Regions from separate parts of the Melissospora conviva genome, predicted to be linked through region 1. Evidence: riboswitches for the same ligand, from Rfam matches in the RefSeq annotation. Region 1 holds a riboswitch; each other region holds the start of a gene.
The links. Region 1 has a riboswitch for cyclic di-AMP ahead of ACK8GG_RS02745 (coiled-coil domain-containing protein). Riboswitches for the same ligand answer to the same signal wherever they lie in the genome.

Region 1 (2,236 bases):
CGCCCGGGCCGCCACCGGCAGAAACTGCATCCCCGGCGCGATCCAGTGCGGCTCGATCGGGAAGTACCGGTACGGGGTCTGCACCCAGTACCGCGGCGCCAGCTCCCGGACCGCCTCGGCCATCCGCCGACGCCGCTCGTGGCCGCCGACATGCTCCAGCACGCTGTTGCTGAAGACCAGGTCGTAGCGGCGGGACCGGATCTCCGGCGGCAGCTCGCAGGCGTCGGCGTGGTCGACCTCGACCCAGTCGGGGATCTGCGTGCGCGGCGGCTCCAGATTGACCACGTGCACCCGGGCCGGGCGCACGTCGGCACCGGTCCAGCTCTCCACCCGCCCGCCGATGTCCAGCACTGTCATCTCGGCCAGGTCCGGAAATGTCCGGCGCAGCCAGGCCGCGCGCTCGGCGCGCCGCCGGCCGCCGTACGACGTCGGGGACTCCACCAGCCTGGTCCGCAGAGTCTGCTGAGTTCTCATCCCCTGATGGTGAGACATTCTGCGCCGGGTGGACTGCTAGCGGCACGGCATGTCGCCGACCGGCTGCACGGCAGCCGGGGGGCGGTCTCGACGGCGCACCGGGAGTCCGGCGCCGCCGCGGCGAGAATCGACCGACGTGACGAAGATCGCCCCGCCGCCGACAGATCCCCGTCAATTGCCGGGCCATTTCCGAAACCCGTTGTGACGCAACGATTTCCGTACGTACCGAAGTGGCTGGCCCGGCTCGCCTCCGGTAATCTCGCTGCCGATCACCGTCGTCGGCGCGCACCAGCGCCTGCGGTATCACCGCCTAATCGCCCACGCGACCCGGGGAACCATATTCTTGGGGTGAATCCGCTCCGGCGGTAGGGAGAGCTTCCCTCCCGAACCCGTCAGCTAACCCGGGCGGCGGCCACAGGAAGGACAACACGTGACGGCACCCCTACGCCGTTGGCTGACCGGCGCCGTAGCTGCTCTCACCGCTGCGATCGTCGTCGTCGGCCCCGCCGGGGTCGCGGCGGCCGACCCGGACACCCCCTCCGGGCACGGTCACGCCAATGACGACTCCGTACTGCTCGGCGACGCGCTCGAAACGGTCACCCGCGGCTACCTCCAGGCAGAGAAGAAACTGGAGAAGTCCAAGAAGCGCCAGCTGCGGCTCGAGCTGAGACTTGACCAGGCGAACGCCCGGGTCGAGAAGCTGCGTCCGCAGGTCGAACAGATCGCGATCGAGTCGTATCGCAGTGGCCGGATCAGCACGGTCGCCGTACTGCTGGAGAGCTCGTCGAGCGGATCGTTCCTCGAACGGGTCACCACGCTCGAAGAGCTGAACATGATCAACAACGACAAGATCGGCGAGCTGAACGCCGCCCGCGACGAGGCCGCCCAGGCCAAGGCCGAGATTGACGCCGAGGTCGCGGAGCAGGAAAAGCAAGCCAAGACCATGCGCAAGCAGCGGGAGGAGACCGAAAAGGCCCTCAGCCTGGTCGGCGGCAGCCGCCTCCCCGGCAACGGCCTGGTCGCGGCGACCTCCCCGCGGGCTGCCATGGCGCCCGGCCGCAACTCCGACGGCAGCTGGGCACCGGAGGGCTGCACGCAGGGCGACCCCACCACCTCCGGCTGCCTGACGCCCCGGACGCTGCACATGTACAAGGAGGCCCGCAAGGCGGGCTTCACCCGCTTCACCGGCTGCTTCCGCACCGGCGACATCTGGGAGCATCCGAAGGGCCGCGCCTGTGACTTCTCCCTGCAGAGCAGCGGCTTCAGTCCGGCCTACACCCAAGATCAAATGTTGTACGGGAACAATCTGACGGCATTCCTGATCAGAAATGCCGATCGACTCGGCATCTACTACATCATCTGGCACCGAAATATCTGGTTCCCGAGTACCGGCTGGGCGGGATACAGCGGCACCTCGGACCATACGGATCACGTCCACGTGTCGCTGCTGTAGCGACACCACGTACGCCCACGAAGCCGCCCGGCGAGGACTCCGCCGGGCGGCTTCGTCCGTTTCGTACGGCGGGCACCGCATTCGCCCCGCACACGGAACGTACGACCGGGAAGCCTTCGAGGTCCGCACGACCCGCGTCGTACGCGCCGACGAAATGCTCGTCCGGTGGCTGGACGCCATCCTGACCGCCCACCGGGCGTACGCCCGCCACCTGGGGCGGAAGCTGCCCTACTGACCTAGGCGGCGGGGGTGGCCTCCGGGCCGGCGGTGGCCGGGCGGCGGCGCAGGACGACCCGGAGCAGGGCCAGC
Region 2 (2,236 bases), on a different contig from region 1:
GGGCCGCGCTCGCAGTCCTCGCCGGGCTGATGGTGGCCGAGACCGTCACCGCGCTCGTCAGCGGCTCGCTCGCGCTGCTCTCCGACGCCGGGCACATGTTCACCGACGTGCTCGGCATCGCCATGGCGCTCGCGGCGATCAGCGCCGCCCGCCGCGGGTCGCACGACCCGCAGCGCACCTTCGGCCTCTACCGGCTCGAGGTGCTCGCCGCGCTCGCCAACGCCGTCCTGCTCTCCGGCGTCGCCTGCTACGTGCTCATCGAGGCGGTCCGCCGCTTCAGCGATCCGCCCACGGTGCTCACCGGGCCGATGCTCGCCGTCGCCGTGGCCGGACTGGTGGCCAACCTCATCGCCTTCGCGCTGCTGCGCTCCGGCGCCCGGGAGAGCATCAACATGCGCGGGGCGTACCTGGAGGTCCTCGCCGATCTGCTCGGCTCGATCGGCGTGATCGTCGCCGCGGTGCTGATCTCCGTCACCGGCTGGTGGTGGGTCGACCCACTCGCCGCGGTCGCGATCGGCGTCTTCATCCTGCCGCGGACCTGGCGCCTCGGGCGGTCCGCACTGCGGATTCTGGTGCAGGCCGCCCCACGGCACCTGCCGGTGGCGGCGGTCAGCGACCGGCTGCGGGCGGTGCCGGGGGTCTGCGGAATCCACGACCTGCACGTCTGGACCCTCACCTCCGGCATGGAGGTGGTCTCGGCCCACCTGACGGTGGCGCGCGAGGTCGAGCTGGCCGCCGTGCTCGCCGCGGCGCGAGCCGCCCTGCACGACGACTTCCAGATCGAACACGCGACGCTGCAGGTCGAGCCGCGGTCGATGCCCGGCACCTGCGAGCAACTGCGGTGGTGACGCCCGCCGGCGGACCCTCCCGAGCTGCGTTTCCGCGTCGCTGACGGTAGTGTCACCCGAGGCCACCGCCGGGCGGCGCCCCACCGGCGCCTGCGGCGGCCGCCGCCTAATCGCCACACGCGAGCCGGGGAACCACGTACCTGGGGTGCATCCGCGACAGCGGTAGGGATCTTCCGTCCCGAACCCGTCAGCTAACCCGGTCGGCGGCTGACGGAAGGACTCCACATGCCCCACACCACGACCCCGCACCACGCCCCCGCACCACGAAAAGGCCGCGCCCGCCTCGCCGTCCTGCTCGCCGTGACCCTGCTGCTCGGTCTCGTCAACGGATTCGCCGGCCAGCGTGCGGCCTGGGCAGACCCCGGCGACGAGGGCGGCACCCCGGCCCTGCGGGAAAAACTCGAAACCGCCAGCAAGGGCTACATCGACGCCAAGAACGCCCTGGCCAAATCCGTCAAACGCCAGAAGCAGCTCGACAAGCAGCTCAAGGAGATCGAGGCCGAGCTCGCCGAGCGCACCGGCAACGTCCGCGAGATCGCGGCCGCCGCGTACCGCACCGGCCGCGCCACCACCGCCTCCCTCCTGCTCGACAGCGGCTCGCCCGACGGCTTCCTCAAGCGCGCCGGCATGCTCGACATCCTCGCCGCCAACGAGGACCGGCACCTGCAGGAGCTGCGGGAGACCCAGGACCGGCAGAGCCGAGCCCGCGCCGAGATCGACGGCGAGATCACCGAACAGCGCAAGCAGGTGACGGTGATGGCGAAGCGCAAGGACCAGGCCGAGGCCGCGCTCGCCGAGGCCCGCACCGCCGCCACGCAGTCGGCCACCTACGCCGGCCCCGGCGCGTCGAGCGCATCGGCCCAGCCCGCGCCGCGCAACCCCGACGGCTCCTGGCCCAGCGAGTCGTGCAGCCTGAACGACCCGACCACCTCCGGATGCATCACCCCGCGCACGCTCCACGCCTTGCGGCAGGCCGAGGACGCCGGATTCACCCGGTACGTCTCCTGCTACCGCAACGAAGGCTCCGGCGAGCACCCCCAGGGCCGGGCCTGTGACTTCGCCGCCCAGCGCAACGGGTTCGGCGGCGTCGCCGGTGGCGCCGACAAGACCTACGGCGACAATCTCTCGTCCTACTTCATCGGCAACGCCGACCGGCTCGGTGTGCTCTACGTGATCTGGTACCGCCAGATCTGGCTACCCAGCAGCGGCTGGATGGGCTACAGCGGCGGCAACGGCGACCCCTCCAGCGACCACACCAACCACGTGCACCTCTCCGTCTACTGACCTTCGGCGGGCCCGGCCGGCAGGGCCGGGCCCAGCCGGGCGGCGAGCACCAGGTGCGCCGCACGGGCCTGCCGGAAGGCGTACCGGAACAGCGGCGCCGGAGC
Region 3 (2,236 bases), on a different contig from region 1:
TTCGGCCTTGCCGCGTTCTTCGAGATCGGCGGGGCCTGGCTGGTCTGGCAGGGCTGGCGGGAACACCGGGGCCTGCTCTTCGTCGCCGCCGGTGTGCTTTCCCTCGGTCTGTACGGTTTCGTGGCGGCGCTGCAGCCCGACCCGAACTTCGGCCGGGTGCTGGCCGCGTACGGCGGGGTCTTCGTGGCGGGCTCGCTGGCCTGGGGTGTGCTGGTCGACCGCTTCCGCCCGGACCGCTACGACCTGGTCGGCGCACTGATCTGCCTGGTCGGCGTCGCGATCATCATGTACGGACCAAGATCCGCTCCGTAATCGGGTCGTGACTGTCGGTTCGAGTGGTTTTCGCTACTCTGCGTTGCATGCGGTGCCTGCTGCCATCGATTGCCGCCGGGGTCGCAACTGCGCCGTATGTGGCGAGCGGGCTCACGGTATTGGCAGGTCACAGCGGGTTGGCAGGAGGGTTTGGCAGCCCGTAGTGTCGATGCATCCGACGAGGTCCGCAGTCACTGACGGTGACACCGAGTTGGATCCGCTCAATCGTGAACCTACGAGCCGGGGACCCACAGCAACACCGGGGTGAATCCACGATCCGTGGTAGGGCCGCTTCCCGCCCGAACCCGTCAGCTAACCCGGTAGGCGGTTTCGGAAGGAGCAGTTCGTGCTGGACCAGCAACCACATCGATACCCCGGCCTGTCACGGCCGTCCTTCTCCAGGTTGGTAGTCCAGGCGGAGTAGTGCCCGGACACCGGCGTCTGTCGCCGGTGAGCCAGCGAGCACTGACCGCCCCCCGTGTCCTCACTGCCCCTGGGTTCGCACTGCGTACCCCGCGCACGCCTGATCGCGCCGGCCCGTCGTGGCCGCCCCGCACGCGTTGCCGGTTCCGAGTGACGACACGACCCCTGAGAAATCGCCGCGCCCCCGCACGCCTGCGACCCCACAGGCGACCGGCGCCCCGAATCCCGCGAAGGATTGTCGTGAACCGCATCAAGAAGAAGGCCGCCGCTCTGGTGGCCCAGCGCCCCTACCATGCCGTCGCCGTCTCCGCCCTGCTGCTGGCCCTGACCTCGTCCTCCGGTTTCCTGGTCACCGAGCGGGCCGCCGGCGGCAGCGCCGAGATGAGCCCCGCGTCCGTCGAGTTCGCCCCGACCGGGCCGGCCTTCCCCGAAGGTGCGGCGGGCGCCGCTCCTGAGGGCTCCGGGCCCGCCGATCCGGACCTGAACCCGTCGACCGAGCCCCAGCCGGCCGAATCCGAGCCGGCCGCGCCGCAGCCGACCGAGCCGCAGCCGGCCGAGGAGGCTCCCGCCGAGGAGGCCCCGGCCGAGCCCGAGCCCGCTCCGGCCCCGCCGGCCGCGATGACGGTCGATTACCAGTACCAGGTCCAGAACAACTACTACTACTGCGGGCCGGCCGCGACGCGGATCGCCCTGACCGCCCGTGGCGCCAACCCCAGCCAGGATGCCGTCGCGAGCAAGCTCGGCACCACCGTCTTCGGCACCAACTCCGCACACGAGACCACCCGCGTGCTCAACGAGATGGCCGGCACCGACTTCTACCAGACCCGCAGCATCCCCGGCCCGCGCGCCACCCCGGCGCAGATGGACCAGCTGCAGGCCGACGTCGTGCACGCCGTCACCAACGGGTACGCCGTTGTCGCCAACATCGCCGGGACCCTGACCGACGTCGACGGCGGCTGGCACTCCTACGACGGCGGCCACTACGTGACCATCGTCGGTTACGCCGACGAGGGCCGCCGGGTGCAGATCGCCGACCCGGCCAACGCCGGTGTCTCCTCGTACTGGATGACCACCATCGACATGGCGAACTGGATCGCCACCCGGGGATACTCGGCCTGATCCAGGACGCCGTCGACATCAGACGGTCAGCGCCACAAAGGCAGCGGTGCGCCCACCTTCTTCCGGTGGGCGCACCGCTGTCGTGTGTCCACCTTGCGGTGGGCGCCGCGTGTGAACGGCGAAGACCGTGGAGCGGGTGGTGCCGCGGAGGTGACTACCGGGCGATCTCGTGTGGCTGCTGCCCGGGTTCGCCATTGGCGCTTCCGGCCCGCGGAGCCGGCGCCTGCCAGGTCACGAAACGGCGGGCCTGCGAGACGAAGACGTCGGCGTAGCTTTCGGCGGGGAAATCACCCAGGTAGCGGCTGCGGGTGCTCCAACGCAGCTCGGCGAGGGGGTCGGTGACCAGCAGATCGTCGAGGACCCGGTCGAGGGTGGTCAGGTC

Region 2: it holds a riboswitch for cyclic di-AMP, as region 1 does, so the genes downstream of both, ACK8GG_RS09110 (coiled-coil domain-containing protein) here and ACK8GG_RS02745 (coiled-coil domain-containing protein) in region 1, are expected to answer to the same signal.
Region 3: it holds a riboswitch for cyclic di-AMP, as region 1 does, so the genes downstream of both, ACK8GG_RS14590 (C39 family peptidase) here and ACK8GG_RS02745 (coiled-coil domain-containing protein) in region 1, are expected to answer to the same signal.

Annotation. Positions count from the first base shown of each region.
Region 1 is NZ_JBLLDT010000001.1:542,836-545,071, reverse strand. Features, by position in the region: gene ACK8GG_RS02750 (methyltransferase domain-containing protein) at 1-474, opposite strand, end outside; cyclic di-AMP (ydaO/yuaA leader) riboswitch at 772-901, shown strand; gene ACK8GG_RS02745 (coiled-coil domain-containing protein) at 905-1,927, shown strand; gene ACK8GG_RS02740 (hypothetical protein) at 2,164-2,236, opposite strand, start outside.
Region 2 is NZ_JBLLDT010000002.1:894,404-896,639, forward strand. Features, by position in the region: gene ACK8GG_RS09105 (cation diffusion facilitator family transporter) at 1-848, shown strand, start outside; cyclic di-AMP (ydaO/yuaA leader) riboswitch at 942-1,070, shown strand; gene ACK8GG_RS09110 (coiled-coil domain-containing protein) at 1,074-2,132, shown strand; gene ACK8GG_RS09115 (SRPBCC family protein) at 2,126-2,236, opposite strand, start outside.
Region 3 is NZ_JBLLDT010000005.1:283,871-286,106, reverse strand. Features, by position in the region: gene ACK8GG_RS14595 (YnfA family protein) at 1-312, shown strand, start outside; cyclic di-AMP (ydaO/yuaA leader) riboswitch at 521-654, shown strand; gene ACK8GG_RS14590 (C39 family peptidase) at 976-1,854, shown strand; gene ACK8GG_RS14585 (CDP-glycerol glycerophosphotransferase family protein) at 2,009-2,236, opposite strand, start outside.